DNA from 3 places in the Kitasatospora sp. NPDC023385 genome. Region 2 is predicted to be linked to each of the others. Evidence: riboswitches for the same ligand, from Rfam matches in the RefSeq annotation. Region 2 holds a riboswitch; each other region holds the start of a gene.

Region 1 (5,456 bases), on a different contig from region 2:
CTCGCCGTAGGCCTCGTGGCGGCCGAGCCGTTCGGCCAGGTCGGCGGAGCGCTCGTAGGCGGTGAGCATGATCCGCTCGGCGATCATCGTCGACAGCTGCTCGGCCGCGGCCGAGTCGAAGTCGAGGCGCAGCTTGAAGAAGACGTCCTGCAGGCCCATCACGCCGAGGCCGACCGGGCGCCAGCGGGAGTTGGACGTGCCGGCTTCGGACGTCGGGTAGAAGTTGATGTCCACGACGCGGTCGAGGAAGGTGACGGCGGTGCGCACGGTGGCGTCCAGCCGGTCCCAGTCCATGGCGTTCAGCAGGTCGTCGGCGGTGGCGCCGGGGGCGACGTGGGCGCCGAGGTTGACCGACCCGAGGTTGCAGACGGCGGTCTCGGAGTCGTCCGTGACCTCCAGGATCTCGGTGCACAGGTTGGAGGAGTGCACCGTGCGGCCGGGCAGGGCGGTCTGGTTGGCGGCGCGGTTGGAGGCGTCCTTGAAGGTCATCCAGCCGTTGCCGGTCTGCGCCAGGGTGCGCATCATGCGGGCGTACAGGGTCTGCGCGGGGATGGTGCGCACGGCCTTGCCGGCCAGCTCGGCCTTGCGGTAGGCCTCGTCGAAGTCGGAGCCCCACAGGTCGACCAGTTCGGGCACGTCGGCCGGGGAGAACAGCGACCAGTCCTCGTTGGCGTTGACCCGGCGCATGAACTCGTCCGGGATCCAGTGCGCCAGGTTGAGGTTGTGGGTGCGCCGGGCCTCTTCGCCGGTGTTGTCGCGGAGTTCCAGGAACTCCTCGATGTCGGCGTGCCAGGTCTCCAGGTAGACGCAGGCCGCGCCCTTGCGGCGGCCGCCCTGGTTGACGGCGGCGACGGAGGAGTCGAGGGTGCGCAGGAACGGCACGATGCCGTTGGACTTGCCGTTGGTGCCGCGGATCAGGCTGCCGCGCGAGCGGATGCGCGAGTAGGACAGGCCGATGCCGCCGGCGTGCTTGGACAGGCGGGCGATCTGCGCGTAGCGGTTGTAGATCGAGTCCAGGTTGTCCAGCGGCGAGTCGAGCAGGTAGCAGCTCGACATCTGGGGGTGGCGGGTGCCGGAGTTGAAGAGCGTCGGCGAGGAGGTCAGGTACTCCAGGCGGCTCATCAGGCCGTACAGCTCGGCGACTTCGCGCACGGACTGCTCGTTGTCGCCGACCGCCAGGCCACAGGCGACGCGGAGCAGGAAGTGCTGCGGGGTCTCGATCACCTTGCGGGTGATCGGGTGGCGCAGCAGGTAGCGGGACTGCACGGTGCGCAGGCCGAAGTACTCGAAGCGGTCGTCGCCCGCGGTGTCGATGAGCGCGTCCAGGGCGGGGGCGTGCTTGGCGACGAACTCCGCGGTGGTGTCGCCGATCAGGCCCTCGGTGTGGCCGACGGCGATCGAGGCGGCGAAGGTCGTGGAGCCCTGGCTGTTCGCCTCGTCGACGATCTCGAGGGCGAGCAGGCGGGCTGCCAGCTTCGAGTACTGGGGGTCCTCGGCGATCATCGACGCGGCGGCGTCGACGGCCAGCCCGCGCAGTTCGGCGAAGTCCGAGCCGGCGTGGCGGCCGCGCAGTGCGGCGGCGGCGACATGGCCGGGGTCGACCTCGGGGAGGTCGGCGCTGCGGTCGGTGAGCAGCCGCAGCAGCGCGCCGCCGGGGTCGGAGACCTTCGGGTCGGTGAAGGCGGTACCGGAGCCCTGGGCGGGCAGGGTGGCTGAGGCAGCGGTGGTCAAGGCGCTCTCTCCTGGCGGCGATCGGCGGCGTGATCGGGGCACCGGGCGATCGGGGCAGGGGAGCACGGCACGAACGCAGGCGGCGTCGCGCGACGGTGTCTCCCCGGCCCGCCCGCGAGGCCCGGAGGGGGTACTGCTGGTGCTGGCGCGGCCTCTGCGGGAGGGCCGTGGCGCACGCCGTCGGCAGGTACTCGGACTCGCGGGTGGGGCTCGTGGAGCCGCCCGCTCACCGCTGCGGGGCAGTCCCGGATTCGCACCGGGTTCCCCTGCTTCGACAGCAGGAGTGAGCATACATGTAGTGCTGTGAGTCCGATGCAGCCCCACATGTTGTGTCGCGCGGCACGCTCGGCGGCATGGTCCCTCCGGCCTGGCCGGTGCTCCGCTCAGGTCGGGGGGTGCCATTCCTGGGCCGTACGGGCCTCGCAGGGGCGCATCGACACCTGGGCCCGGGCGCCCGTGCCGGGGGCCGTGGAGGCCCCCGCGGCGGCCCCTGGCGCGCCCGTTGCGGCGGTGCCCGGGGCGGTGCCCGCGGCGGCCGCCGGGTTCTCGACGCAGCGCCCGGTGTCCTGGTTCACGAGCTGCCCCGTGGGGGTCACCCGCCACCGTTGGTCGGGGCGCGAGGTGCAGCCGGTGAGGACGGGGAAACCGATGGCGGGGTCCTCGACGCAGCGCCCGGACTGGCCGATCGAGCCGTCGTCCCCCATGGTCCAGGTCTGCTGGGCGGAGCCGTCGCAGGTGCCGGCGCCGACCGCGGAGGGGTCGCCCGTCACCCGGCTGTCCAGGCAGAGGCCGGGCAGGGCCGAGGTGATCGCGCCGCTGGGCGCGCCGGCGGCGGCCTGGAACGTGAACGAGTCGCTGCTGAGCCCGGCGCCGCCGTCCCAGATCTCGAACCCGGCCTGGACGGCGCACAGGTAGGACCCGGCGGGGACGTAGCCGCGCTGGACGGCGTCGCGGGTGAAGGCCCGCAGGTCGAGGTCGGTGACGGAGGTCGTGCCGGTGGCCGTCTCGTAGGTGATCAGGGTGTGGCTGCTCTTCTTCGGCGCCTCGTACACGCGGTAGGAGGCGCCGCCGACCTGCAGGTCGCCGGTGCGTTGGCCGAACGGGGTCTTGCCGTTGCCGCGCAGCCAGATCATCAGCTCGGCGCTCTCGGTGAAGGAGCAGCTGGTCCGGCTGTTGCTGTACCAGACGTCGTACGAGACGTTGTAGACGCCGCTGTCGACCTGGGTGGTGTGCCAGCTGCTGGTCGCGTACCGCAGGTTGCCGACCGGGATGGGCAGCGGGCCGGTGCCGGGCTGGAGCTGGGTGCTGATGTGCGGGTAGGCGCCGGGGCCGCGGTCCGGGTCGGTGAGGCTGGCGGGGCTGATGCCGCTGCGGGTCACCCGGAAGTCGGTGCCGGCGCCGGTGCTGCTGATGCAGAGGCCGCCGGTGGCGTTCCACTCGTTGGGGTTGATCAGGTAGCGGCCGGAGTCGACGGCCTGCGACGGGTAGCGGTTCTCCCCGGTGGAGCAGATCTCCCCGGCGGTGGCGGCGGGCAGCGGGGTGACGGCGGTGGTCGCCCGGGCGGGCTGCCGCGGGTCCTGCGGGAGCAGGACCGCGCACAGGGCCAGGGCGATCGCGACGGCCGGCGCGAGCCACCACCACGGGCGGGGGCGGCGGCGCCAGGTCCGGGGCATGACGGGGTGGGTCACGAAGCTCTCGCCTCCCTGCTGCGGTGTCGTCGGCCGGTACGCGGGCCGGGGCGGTGGCGCGCTCACCCGGCGGGCGTGGAACTCGACCGGGGCCGGGTCGCGGGGGAGGTCGGCTTCTTCGCCGGGGGCTTGGGGCTGGTGGCCGGGGGGCTGGCGGAGGCCGGCGGGTCGGGGGTGGGCACGGGGGCGGGCTGGGCGACGGTCAGGGCCGGCTCGGAGCGGACGGTCCAGGGCGTGTCGTAGCGGGGCGCGGCGACCCCGGCGGCGAACGCCTCGGAGGCGGCGCCGGATCCGGCCACCCGCCAGTCGACCTCCTTCCTGGCCTCGTACCAGATCACGCCGATGATGTCGGGGTGCTGGGGGAGCTGCGCGAACATCTCGGTGATCCACTGGGCCTTCAGCCCCGAGGTGTCGGTGGCGCCGGTCTCGGTGATCACCACGGGCTTGCGGGTGAACCCGCGGATCTGCCCGATGGTCGGCTGGAAGATCTGGTCGAACGACTTGTACTTCTCGACGCCGGTGGTGCCGTAGTAGCCGGACAGGCCGACCCAGTCGACGTAGTCGTCGCCGGGGTAGAGCGAGTTGAGGCTGGTGGCGTTCTCGTAGTCGACGTTGGGGCTCCACACCCAGGTGACCCGGGTGGCGCCGACCTGCTTGAAGAGGTCGTGCACGTGCTTCCAGGCCTGGACGTACTGGCCCTTCCTGTTGCCGTTGGCCTGCTCGGCCCACGGGTACCAGTAGCCGTTCATCTCGTGGGCGAAGCGCAGGGCGACGGGGTAGCCGAGGCCCTTGATGCCTTCGGCCCAGGTCCTGATGTAGTCGTCGAACCTGCCGTCGATGATGTTGGAGAGGGCGTACTCCGGCTGCTCGCCGCGGAGCTTGTCGTCCTTCGCCTCCTTGCGGTAGTCCCAGGGCTCCCAGGCGACCATCGGCATGATGCCGCGTTCGGCGACGGTGTCGAAGACCCGGCGGTCGAACTTCCGGTCCCACCAGCCGACCGAGAACTCCAGGACGTTCGGCTGGTGCTTGACGGCGGCGGTGAACTCGTCGAGCGGGCCGAGGTCGTAGGGGCCGGGCTTGGTCATGATGCCGGTGAACGCGCCGCCGGCGGGCGGGAACTGCGGCGGCGGGGGCGTCGCGGCGGGCGTCGCGGCGGGCGTGGTGGCCGCCGGCGTGCCCGGGGCGGCCTGGCCGGCGGTGGCGGCCGGTGAGGCGGCCAGGGCGCTGGTCAGCCAGCCCGGCATCGCGGTCGGGGCCGCGCCGGCGAAGCTGTACGGGTCCTGGTCGTGGGCACGGGAGAGCCGGGGGGCGAGGACGAAGGTGTAGCCGACCATCAGGGCCAGGGCGAGCAGGGCGGCGATCCGGGGGACGGTGATCCGCAGCATCAGCGGGCCCCCCGCCCGGCCCGGGAGCCGGCCCGGGAGCCGGTCCGTGAGCCGGTCCGTGAGCCGGTCCGTGAGCCGGTTCGTGAGCCGGTCCGGGAACCGGCCTGGGAACCGGCCTGGGCGGGCTCCAGCAACTCCTCGAACTCGTCCTCGGCGACGGCCTCTTCGAAGGCCTCCCCGACGGCTCGTCCGGCGGGTGCCCCGGTGCGCGGCGGTTCGGTGCGCGGCGGTTCGGCGCGCGGCGGTTCGGTCCGCTGGCCGGGCAGGTGGCCCGTGACGGCGGTCTCGGCGGCGGCCCTGGCGGCGGCGGCCCGCTGGGCCCGGGCCTCACGGCGTCCGCTGACGAAGGAGATCACCAGCGGCGCGAGACCGGTGAACAGGCTGACCCCGGCCCAGAACCGCAGGATCCAGATGTCGTGGTGGAGCGTGAAGCTCGCGCCGAGCAGCCCGCCCGAGACCGCCGCCCACAGCAGGTGCAGCCGGAACGTCGACAGCGACTCGGCGCTGCGCAGGTCGCCCTTGGCGGTGACGGCGTAGGCGAGCGGGCGGCGCAGCAGCGCCGCGATCGCGGCGGCGACGTAGACCGGGCCGGCGAACAGGGCGAGGCCCATGCCGGCCACGCCGATCTCGCGCCGCTCGTGCGCGGCCAGGT
Region 2 (5,456 bases):
TGATGGTGAGCAGCTCGGGACCGCCCTCTTCCAGAGGGCGGACGACGAGCGTGTCCTCGATCCGGACACCGCCCCTGCCCGGGAGGTGGACTCCTGGGCCGACGGTGACCGGCACGCGGCTGTCCAGTTTACCCATGTCCGACGGACCGAGGCGCGGCGCCTCCCGGATCTCCAGCCCGATGCCGTGGCCCACCGGGTGCGGGGAGGCCTCGGTGTGGCCCGCGGCCTCCAGGACCTGCCGGACGGCCCGGTCGGGTACGCACTGCTCCACGCCGGGACCGAGCGCCTCCCGGCCGGCCCGCTGGGCGCGGAAGACCAGCCGGTGCAGGTCCACCTGCCAGGGTGCGGGGGCCGCGCCGATCACGAAGGTCCGGGCGGTGGAGACGCCGTAGCCGCGGTACTGGGCGCCCATCACCACGGTCAGGAAGTCCCCCTCCTCCACTCGCCGGTCGGTCGGCTGGTGCGCGGCCTGGCCGGAGTGGCTGCCGGCGCCGACCGACACCGGGAAGGCGGCCCGGTCGGCGCCGTGGTCGATCATCCGGCGCTCCAGCTCCATCGCCAGGTGCCGTTCGGTTCGGCCGACCAGGATCGACTCCAGCAGTTCGCCGAGCGCCTGGTCGGCGATCTCGGCGGCGATCCGCAGGTCCGCGATCTCGTGCTCGTCCTTGACCACCCGCAGCCGCTCGACCACCTGGCCGAGGTCGGCCAGCCGGGCCCGCTCGGCCATGCCCGCCACCGCCCGGTGCCGGCTGACGGTCAGGTCGTGCTCCTCCACCGCCAGGCGCGCCACCCCGAAGCCGGCGGCGGCGGCCGCGGCGGCCAGCGCGGTGTCCGCGCCCGCCGCGACCGGCAGCTGCGTGACGTCCGGGTCGATCAGGTGCTCCCCGGAGTCGTCCGGCGGCAGGTCGTCGGGCAGCGCGAGCAGCGCCCGCTCCCTGGTCAGCAGCAGCGTCGCCCCGCAGGGCGCGCAGCCCGTCAGGTACCGCACGTTCGCCGCCCGGGTGATCAGCGCCGCATCGGCCCCGGCCGCACCGCAGTGCTCCCTCACCCGCTCCCGCCGACCCGCGTACGCATCCGCCATGCGTCGAGCCTACGAACCCCCACCCCAAACCGCCCGCCGAGCACCCCCGATCCGGAGCGCCCTCACGACTCGTGGGGCGTCCAGCGCTTCTCGACCCGGGCGAGCTTCCAGTACGCGATCGCCGCCGCCCAGACCACGACGAACAGCCCGGCGATCGCGTAGCCGACGTTGTCCAACGAGATCTCCGCGATCCAGCCGGTCACCGGGTCGGTCAGGTCGAGCTTCTCGTGCAGCACCCCGACCAGCTCGATGGTGCCGATGACGAAGGCCACCGCGATCGACAGCCCGGTGATGGTCAGGTTGTAGTACACCTTGCGCACCGGGTTGGCGAAGGCCCACTGGTACGCGAAGTTCATGAAGGTCCCGTCCAGCGTGTCGAACAGGCTCATCCCGGCCGCGAACAGCAGCGGCAGGCAGACGATCGCGTACCAGGGCAGCCCGGAGGCCGCACCGGAGCCGGCCATCACCATCAGGGTGACCTCGGTCGCGGTGTCGAAGCCCAGGCCGAGCACCATGCCCACCGGGAACATCTGCCCGGGCCGGGTGATCGAGCGGGTCGCCCGGTTCAGCACCCGGGCCATGAAGCCGCGCGAGTCGAGGTGCGCCTCCAGCTCCGCCTCGTCGTACTGCCCGGCCCGCATCGACCGGAACACCTTCACGATGCCGAGCAGCGCCGCCAGGTTGAGCGCGCCGATCAGGTAGAGGAACACCCCGGAGGTGGTCGTCCCGACCACGCCGAGCCACTTGTGGGTCGCCGACTCGTCGTCCATCAGCGTGTTCGCCAGCTGCGCGCCGCCCGCCACCAGCGCGGCCATCACCACCACCATCGAGGAGTGCCCGAGCGCGAACCAGAAGCCGACCGAGACCGGCCGCTTGCCGTCCGCCATCAGCTTGCGGGTGGTGTTGTCGATCACCGCGATGTGGTCGGCGTCGAAGGCGTGCCGCATGCCGAGGGTGTACGCGGTGATACCCAGGCCCACCCCGAAGACCTGGGTACCGACCGCGTACCGCTCGGGTGCGACCAGGAAGACGAGCGTCCCGAAGGCCACCACGTGCATGGCCAGGATCACCCCCATCAGCCCGGCCGTGCGTACGGTGTCCTCGCGCCGCCACCGGAAGGTGGGCAGCACCGAGGGCACCGCCTTCGCATCCGCGGCGGCGATTTCGGGCAGGGTCATCTCCGGATCACGCTCCAACACCTCGTGGAAACAGTTCGTGAAGTGCCGTGGCCGGTCTCCTGGCTTACGGGACGTCCGGGTCCGCCTTCCCAGGCGCGCGAGGCACCCAGTGGCATCGTGGACACGGACGGCATTCCGTCGAGGACGAAGGAATGACCCGATCACAGTGGCGAGGGCCGCTCCGGACTCCGGCCCCCTGAGGGTCCGTCACCGGTCTTCCCGAGCACCACGGCGGGGAACACCGTAGGGGCCGCGCCCCTACCCATGCAAGGCTGCGCACCTGCGCAGGTGTCCAGGATCACAGGCACCCGCCTGCAAGAATGTCCGCATGCATCTCGTACCGGCCGACCGCGCGGGCCACCGCACCATCGACGGGCACCGGGTCTGCGAGGCCATCGCCGCCATCGGCGACACCGCGCACGTCCGGTCCTGGTCCGAGCGCTTCTCCCTGCTCGCCGACCCGGGGCGGCTCGCCCTGCTGCTCGCCCTCCACCGGGCCGGCCCGCTCGCCGTCACCGACCTCGCGGTCGCCACCGGCATGCGCGACCCCGCCGTCTCCCAGGCCCTGCGGCTGCTCCGCACGGCGGGCGTGGTCAGCGGCGACAAGGACGGACGTGTGGTGCGCTACCAGCTCGTGGACGAGAGCATGCGCCCCCTGCTCGACGAATGCGCCGCCGCCGAGCACCACGAGCCGAGCGCGGCAGCGGGCTGACCGACACTCGGGAAACCGCACCCACGGCGGCCCGGATGAGTACGATCATGGTGTGCCGTCCCACCCCCACGCCTGGCCCGCCGACCGGTGGAACACCCTCCCGGTCAAGGCCCACGTGCTGGCGGTCGCCCGTACCCTCACCTCGGCCACCCGCGTCCTGGACGTCCTCACCCTGCTGAAACCGGACGGCATCGCCCGGTACTTCACCGTCAACCCCGGCTCCGCCTTCGCCGACCGCGCCCTGGACGAATACCTGCGCGGCCTGCCCGGCTTCACCGTGCTGGACTGGGAGGACGCCGTCCGGCACCACTTCGACCTGGCCGTCGCCTGCGCCGTCCACTCCTCCATGCACCGCCTGGACGCCCGCCTCGTCGTCCTCCCGCACGGCGCCGGCTACAACCGCCTGGTGACCGAGTCCACCGGCGACACGACCAGCGCCGCCGGCCTCTCCCGCAACGAACTCACCCACCGCGGAAGGGTGTTCGTCGACGTCCTCGGCCTCTCCCACCCCGAACAGCTGGACCGCCTGCGGACCTCCTGCCCCGAGGCCCTGGACGTCGCCCAGGTCGTCGGCGACCCGTGCTTCGACCGGATGCTGCGCAGCCGGCGCTCCCGCGACGCCTACCGTGCCGCGCTCGGCGCCGTCGACGGCCGCCGCCTCGTCGTCGTCAACTCCACCTGGAGCAAGCACTCGTTACTCGGCCGCCGCCCCGACCTGCCCCAGCGCCTGGTCCGCCGCCTGCCCGCCGACGAGTACACCGTCGCCGTCGTCCTGCACCCCAACATCTGGAGCCGGCACGACCCCGAAGCCCTGCTCGACGACGCCCGCCGGATGGGCCTGCGCCTGGTCCCGCCCCACCGGGGCTGGCAGGCCGCCCTGGTCGCCGCCGACTGCGTGATCGGCGACCACGGCTCGGTCTCCGTCTACAGCGCCGCCCTGGAACGGCCCACCGTGCTCGTCGCCACCGGCGCCGCCGAACTCGACCCGCGCTCCCCCAGCTACGCCTTCGGGCAGGCCGCCCCCGTCCTCGACCCCGACGGCGACCTCGCCGCCCAGCTCGAACAGGCCCTCGCCCGGGATCCCTCCGACCAGGCCGACCTGACCGGCATCACCGACCGCTCGCTCGCCCACCGCGGCGAATCAGCCCGACTGCTGCGCCCGTTGCTCTACTCGTTCCTCGACGGCCTCGACGAACCCGCCCACGAAGCCGTCCTCCCGCCCTACCCCAAGCCCGCGCCCGACCCCGGGGACAGTGCCGGGCCCACCGCGTACGACGTCGAGGGCAAGAGCGACGGCACCGAGGTCAGTCTGCGCCGCTACCCGTTCCAGCCCGACGACCACACCCCGCGCGGCTTCCACGCCCTCACTGACGACCACCCCAACGACGCCCTGCGGTACACCGCCGAAGTCCTCGCCCGCACCGAGCCGCACGCCGAACGCCCGGCCGTCGACTGGCTCACCGCCACCACCGCCGAACTCCCCGGCCTCACCGTCGCGGTGGCCGCCCTCGGCCCCGCCCTCCACCTGCTCCGGCTGCCCGGCGGCCTGCTGCTCGAAGCCCGCGCCGAACGGGACTTCGGCTGCCCCGATCCCGTCCTCGACCCGCTGCTGCTCGGCTCCGCCGTGGCCTGCTGGCTCGCCGACGGCGGCGACCCGGCCGGCCTCCCCGAGCACGGCCTCACCGTCCGCAGCGGCAGGCACCGCACCCGGGTGTCCTTCACCACCGGGCCCTAGCCGGCCAGCTCCCGCAGCCGGGCCCGGCTGCGCTCGGCCAGCTCCGGGTCGTCCAGTTCCGCGGCGAGGGAGACCAGCAGGGTGTGCGCCTGGGCCTCCTTCGCGTACTGGCTCCGCGCCTTCGCCCTCCGGACGCAGTCCTCGGCGTGCGCGACGGCGGGAGCGAGCTGCCCCAGCGCCCGGTGGGCCCGGGCGGTCACCAGCGGCAGCTTCATCAGCATGTCGTCATCCCCGGTGGCACCGGCCTGCGCGGCGGCCCCGGCCAGCACGGTCAGTGCCTCGTCCGGGCGAGCGTCGGCGATCAGTGCCTGCGCCACGTTGTAGCTCTGCACGATCTCGCCGTGCGGGTCGCCCCGGTTCTCCTCCAGGGCCAGCGCGAACCGTTCCACCGCCCGGCCCGGGCGGCCGTCAGCCAGACAGAGCAGGCCGTCCGTCTCGTGCAGCACCCCCGCCACCTGGCGCCTGGTCACCAGCGGCAGCTGCTCCGCCGCCAGCGCCAACTGCTCGGCAGCGAGCGGGTACTCCTTGCGCTCGTAGTGGGCGCGGGCCAGCTGGTTGCGCATCCGGACCACGGCGTCCGGCTGGTTGTCCCAGTGCGCCGACTCGACCCCGAGCCGGTGGGTGGCGATCCAGTCCTGGTAGAGCTTGCGACCGTGGTACAGCGGCCAGAGCGACTCGCACAGGCGCCACACCTCGCCGTGCCAGCCCTGCTCGGCCGCCGCCTCCACCACCGCGCGCAGGTTGGCCCGC
Region 3 (5,456 bases), on a different contig from region 2:
CCGCGCGCAGCCCGTCCACCTCGAACGCGGCGCAGACGGCGGTGATCTGCCGCAGCGCCACCTCGGTCAACTCGACCTTGGGAAGCAACTCCCTTGCGGCGGTGATGCGTTCGGCGAGCGCCCGCTCCTCGTCGGCGAACCGTGCGGCGAACCCGGCCGGGTCCGCGTCGTACGCGAGCCGGCGGCGGACCACGTCGGCCCGTTCGGCCGGATCCCGGGTGGCGGCGATCTCGACGGTCAGGCCGAACCGGTCGAGCAGCTGCGGCCGCAGCTCGCCCTCCTCCGGGTTCATCGTGCCGACCAGCAGGAACCGGGCCGCGTGCCGCACCGACACGCCCTCGCGCTCGACGTACGAGCGGCCCATCGCGGCGGCGTCCAGCAGCAGGTCCACGACGTGGTCCTGGAGCAGGTTCACCTCGTCGATGTAGAGCACGCCGCGGTGCGCCTTGGCGAGCAGTCCGGGCTCGTACGCCTTGACGCCCTCGGCGAGCGCGCGCTCCAGGTCGAGCGAGCCGACGATCCGGTCCTCGGCCACGCCGACCGGCAACTCGACCAGTTGGGACGGGCGTTCATGGCTGGCGGGGCCTGCCTGACCGCCGGGGTGTGCAGCGCTGCCGGCGCCCTCAGCGCCGCCGGGGTCGCCGTGCGGCCCGTCGGGGCAGTGCGGGTCGGGCGCGGCCGGGTCGCAGGCGAAGCGGCAGTCGTCCACGACGGCGATGGACGGCAGCAGCCCGGCGAGCGCGCGCACCATGGTTGACTTCGCGGTGCCCTTCTCGCCGCGCACCAGCACGCCGCCGACGGCGGGGGAGACCGCGTTCAGCAGCAGACCGAGCCGCAGGTCGGCCATGCCGACGATCGCGGTGAACGGATAGCGGACGTCACTCATGCCTTGCCGGCCTCCTCAGGTGCCCCGGGCGGCAGGAACGGCAGCGATCCGGCCGCCGGCACCCCGCCCTCGATCAGCTTCCACAGCGCGTCGGTGTCCGCGTGTTCCTCGATCAGGTCGCCGAGCCGGTCCAGCCGGGCCTCGCGCGCCGCGGCGAAGCAGAGGTCCGGCGCCGGGACGAACGCCCGGCCCGCCGCCGCGGCGACCTCGCGCAGGAGTTCACGGCGGAAGCCGTCGTTCTCCAGCGCGCCGTGCCAGGTCGTGCCCCAGACCGAGCCCACCCGGCAGCCGTCCAGGGCCTGCCCCCGGTCATCGGTGACGAACGGCTCGCCGCCCTCGACGGCGACGACGCCGTGGTGGATCTCGTACCCCTCGACCCGCTGCCCGAACGCCCGGCCGACCGGCCGCGCCAGCACCTTCTCGGCGCCGAACCGCACGGACGTCGGCAGCAGGCCGAGCCCGTCGACGGCGCCCGCCCTGGACTCCACCTCGTCGACGATCCCGCCCGCCAGCATCTGGTAGCCGCCGCACACCCCGAGGACCGGCAGCCCGGCCGCCGCGCGCGCCTTCAGCGCCGGCTCCAGGCCGCGTTCGCGCAGCCAGGCGAGGTCGGCGACGGTGGCTCGGGTGCCGGGCAGCACCACCAGGTCGGCGTCGGCCAGTTCCTCCGGCCTGGTGGCCCAGCGCACCAGCACACCGGGCTCCTGGGCGAGCGCGTCCAGGTCGGTGAAGTTGGACAGCCGGGGGAAGCGCACCACGGCCACCCGCAGCACGTCCGCGCCGAGCGGCCCGCGGGCGTCGACCCGGTCCACGACCGTCGACAGGTCCAGCGAGTCCTCGGCGTCCAGCCACAGCCCGGGCAGCATCGGCAGGGTGCCCAGCACCGGACGGCCGGTCAGCTCGTGCAGCATCTCCAGCCCGGGCGCGAGCAGCCGGGCGTCGCCGCGGAACTTGTTGACGAACCAGCCCGCCACGTGCCGCTGGTCCTGCGCGGACAGCAGCGCCAGCGTCCCGTACATCGCCGCGAACACGCCGCCGCGGTCGATGTCCCCGACCACCACCACCGGCAGCCCGGCAGCCGTGGCCAGTCCCATGTTGGCGATGTCACGGTCGCGCAGGTTGATCTCGGCGGGCGAGCCGGCGCCCTCGCAGACGACCACGTCGTAGCGCCGGCGCAGGTCGGCCAGGCACTCCAGGGCGCGCTCCAGCAGCACGGGCTTGCGCTCGCGGTAGTCCAGCGCGCCCACCTCGGCGACCGGCCTGCCCAGCAGCACCACCTGGCTGCGGCCGTCCGCGCCGGGCTTGAGCAGCACCGGGTTCATCGCCGCCTCCGGCTCCACCCGGGCGGCCTGCGCCTGCATCGCCTGGGCGCGGCCGATCTCGGCGCCGTCGGCGGTGACGAAGGAGTTCAGCGACATGTTCTGCGCCTTGAACGGCGCGACCCGCACCCCCTGGCGGACCAGCCAGCGGCAGATGCCGGCCGTCACCACGCTCTTGCCCGCGTCCGAGGTCGTCCCGGCGACCAGCAGCGCGTTGCTCATGCCCTTCCCCTCCTCCTGCTCGTGCCCAACGCCCTGATCGCCAGATGCCCCGCGACCGTCGTACCCAGTGCCAGCACGCCCACCCGCCGAGAGAGCACGCAGGCCCGCTCGATGTCGTCCACCGTCACCGGCCGCAGCTCCGCGCCCAGGACCGGCCGGTGCTCCACCCTCCCCCCGCCGTCGCCCGGGGAGCCCACCGTGCCGTACCGCAGGGTGCCGCCCAGCCGTACGCCCACGGCGCCCGCGAACGCCGACTCGGCCTGGCCCGCGTTCGGGCTCGGGTGCGAGGAGCCGTCGCGCCGCCAGACGCGCCACGCGGTACGGGGCTGCGGGGCGGCGGCCACCGTCAGCAGCGCCGTCAGCCGGGCGCCCGGCCACCCCGCCAGGTCGTCCAGCCGGGCCGACGCCCAGCCGAACCGGGCGTAGCGCGGCGAACGGTGGCCCACCATGGCGTCCAGGGTGTTCACGGCGCGGAAGGCCAGCAGCCCGGGTGTGCCCGCGAGGGCGCCCCAGGTCAGCGCGTTCACCACGGCGTCGGCGGTGTTCTCGGCCACCGACTCGACCACCGCCCGGGCGATCTGCTGCTCGTCCAGCGCGCTCGGGTCGCGCCCGCACAGGTGCGGCAGCCGCTCCCGCGCGGCCGGCAGGTCCCCGTCCTTCAGGGCGCGGCCGATGGTGCGCGCCTCCCGGGTCAGCGAGGTGCCGCCGAGCACCGTCCACGTCGCGGCCGCCGCCAGCGCCGCCCGGCCCAGCGGGCGCCGGCCCACCGTACGGTCCAGGGCGAGCGCGCCCGCCGCGACCGCGCCCGCGCACAGCGCCGTGTACCCGGCGCCGACCGCACGGTCGTCGCGCCACAGCCGGCGCTCCAGCCGGGTCGCGGCGCCGCCGAAGACGGCCACCGGGTGGCCCCGGCGGGGATCGGCGAAGCGGGCGTCGGCGGCGTAGCCCGCGACGGCGCCCAGCGCGAACGCGGCGGCGCGGGTTAGGGGGCGGCCCGCCGGACCGGGCGCGGTCGGCGCCGGCACGGCTATCGGCCGCACGACGGAAGACAGCTCGACGGGGAACAACCCGGCGGGGGACAGCACTGCGGAAGACGGCCGGGAGGCCGACGGGGCGGGGCAGCCTGCATCGCGTGCGTGTCCTCACTCAGGGTCCGCGCCCTGGATCGACGTAGCGGGGGCGAGAGTCTCCTGGCTTCCGGGTCGAACGCACTCCCGGGGCCTTCCAGCGGCTTCTGACGGTCCGCCGTGGCGATACTTCCGAGCGTGCTCCCCGGTGACAGTGGCGGGACCGCGCCGGACTCGCACCGGCTTCCTCTCCATGCCTCCGATTGGCCTCAGGATCCCATCACGCGGCCGAAGCGGGAGTCAACCGAGGTCACGGAGGGGTTGGTCACACGGGCGGACCGGCTGACGTCCTGTGGGATCACCCAGCGCGGCGCGCCTGCGGTACGGGCCGCTTCGTGGGTTCGGTTGCTGGGGCCGCCCCGCGATCCGCCCCTACGTTCGGGGGCATGCGTCGCAGAAAGCCCCCCGCCACCCCGCCCCCGGTGCCGTTCTCGCCCGCGGCCGCCCGCGCCCATCGGGCCGGCCTCGGCCTGACCGCCGAGCAGGTCGCCGAGGGCATGGCCGCCCACGGCGTCCGGCTGCTGCCCGCCCACGTCCTCGCCTGGGAGAGCGGCTGGCTGCGCCCGGACGAAGCGGAGTTCATCGCCCTCGCCCGCGCCCTCTGGTGCCCCGCCGCCCAGCTGATGGACACCCGCCCGACCGGCCTGCGCGACCACCGCCTCGCCCGCGAGCTCGGCCAGGCGGCCGTCGCCGAACGCACCGGCACCGCCCTGTCCGCCTACCGGCAGGCCGAACTGACGGGCCAGTGGGAGGGCGACGAGGAACAGACCCGCGCCCTCGCCGACGTCCTCGGCCTCAGCCTGCCCGAACTCGTCGAGGCCACCGGGCGCCGGGACGCCCTCGACCGCCTCCTGCGCCAGTGCGCCGCCGGCCGCTGGCAGCCCCACCTCCGCGCCCTCGCCCGCATCGTCCCGGCTCCCTCCGACGTCCTCGCCGCCGCCCTCACCGCCCTCCAGCAGGAACACCAGATCCCCACCCACTGGGGCGCCACCACCCGCGCCACCCCGCCCCCGACCGCCGACGCCGTCACCCCCCGCTTCTGGCAGCTCCTCGACGCCGCCGGGTCCTGACGCCGCCGCTGCCGCCGCGTCCCGGCGCCGCGCTCCCGCCCCGATTCGTGACCCGGACGGCCCAATCCGCTGGCCGGGCGGTCGGGGCGCCGGTGAACTGGTGCACGAACACCGTCCGGTCCGTGACCAACAGAGCGGGGAACGTTATGCGCTGGGGAACCGCCGCCGTCGTGGCGGCCGCCGCCGCCGTCGGGGCCGGGGCCGGGGTCGCCTTCCTGGTGATCGGCCGCCGGGCCTCCGAGCGGATGGTCCACCCGGCGACCGCCGTCCGGGAGTCCGGCCCGGTCGTGGTCCGGAGCGTCGGCCCTGGCCGGGTCACCTTCACCGGCGGCCCCGAGAGCCTGCGCCCCGGCCGCTGGGCGGTCGAGTGGGACGACGGCGGGCACGCGGTCGTCGGGGAGGTCCTGCACAGCGACGAGCGGGGCGTCACCCGCCGGCTCGTCCGCGCGGACCAGGGCACCCTGGCGCCCGGCACCGTGGTCCGCTTCACTCCGCGCGTCCACCTCGGCGACCCCGTCCGGGCGTTCGGCCTCGCGTACACCGAGGTGGCCGCCGACGGCGAACTCGGCGCCCTTCCCGCCTGGTACCTCGACGGCAAGCGCGGCACCTGGGTGATCCTCGTGCACGGGGCCGGGGCCGACCGCGGGCAGGCCCTGCCGGTCCTTCCCGTCCTCGACCGCCTCGGCCTGCCCGCGCTCGTGGTCACCTACCGCGGCGACGAGGGCGCCCCCGCCGCCCCGAACCGCCCCGGCTCCGGCTCCGGCTCCGGTCCCGTCCACGTCGGCGATACCGAGTGGCGCGACGTCGAGGCGGCGCTCCGGCTGGCGCTGGA

What was found. A riboswitch is a leader RNA that binds a small molecule or an ion and turns the genes downstream of it on or off. The one in region 2 is predicted to bind cobalamin.
Region 1: linked by a shared signal. The riboswitch ahead of AC0B61_RS15725 (ribonucleoside-diphosphate reductase subunit alpha) and the one ahead of nicT (Nickel transporter NicT) in region 2 are both predicted to bind cobalamin.
Region 3: linked by a shared signal. The riboswitch ahead of AC0B61_RS14430 (cobalamin biosynthesis protein) and the one ahead of nicT (Nickel transporter NicT) in region 2 are both predicted to bind cobalamin.

Annotation. Positions count from the first base shown of each region.
Region 1 covers NZ_JBVOOL010000008.1:205,893-211,348, forward strand. The annotation lists gene AC0B61_RS15725 (ribonucleoside-diphosphate reductase subunit alpha) at 1-1,707, opposite strand, end outside; cobalamin riboswitch at 1,897-2,026, opposite strand; gene AC0B61_RS15730 (GH12 family glycosyl hydrolase domain-containing protein) at 2,115-3,419, opposite strand; gene AC0B61_RS15735 (glycoside hydrolase family 26 protein) at 3,482-4,804, opposite strand; gene AC0B61_RS15740 (glycosyltransferase family 2 protein) at 4,804-5,456, opposite strand, start outside.
Region 2 covers NZ_JBVOOL010000014.1:107,263-112,718, forward strand. The annotation lists gene AC0B61_RS22515 (M24 family metallopeptidase) at 1-1,081, opposite strand, end outside; gene nicT (Nickel transporter NicT) at 1,144-2,259, opposite strand; cobalamin riboswitch at 2,292-2,505, opposite strand; gene AC0B61_RS22525 (ArsR/SmtB family transcription factor) at 2,588-2,971, shown strand; gene AC0B61_RS22530 (hypothetical protein) at 3,024-4,706, shown strand; gene AC0B61_RS22535 (AAA family ATPase) at 4,703-5,456, opposite strand, start outside.
Region 3 covers NZ_JBVOOL010000007.1:253,421-258,876, forward strand. The annotation lists gene AC0B61_RS14420 (putative cobaltochelatase) at 1-886, opposite strand, end outside; gene AC0B61_RS14425 (cobyric acid synthase) at 883-2,427, opposite strand; gene AC0B61_RS14430 (cobalamin biosynthesis protein) at 2,424-3,452, opposite strand; cobalamin riboswitch at 3,611-3,744, opposite strand; gene AC0B61_RS14435 (helix-turn-helix domain-containing protein) at 3,941-4,624, shown strand; gene AC0B61_RS14440 (alpha/beta hydrolase) at 4,747-5,456, shown strand, end outside.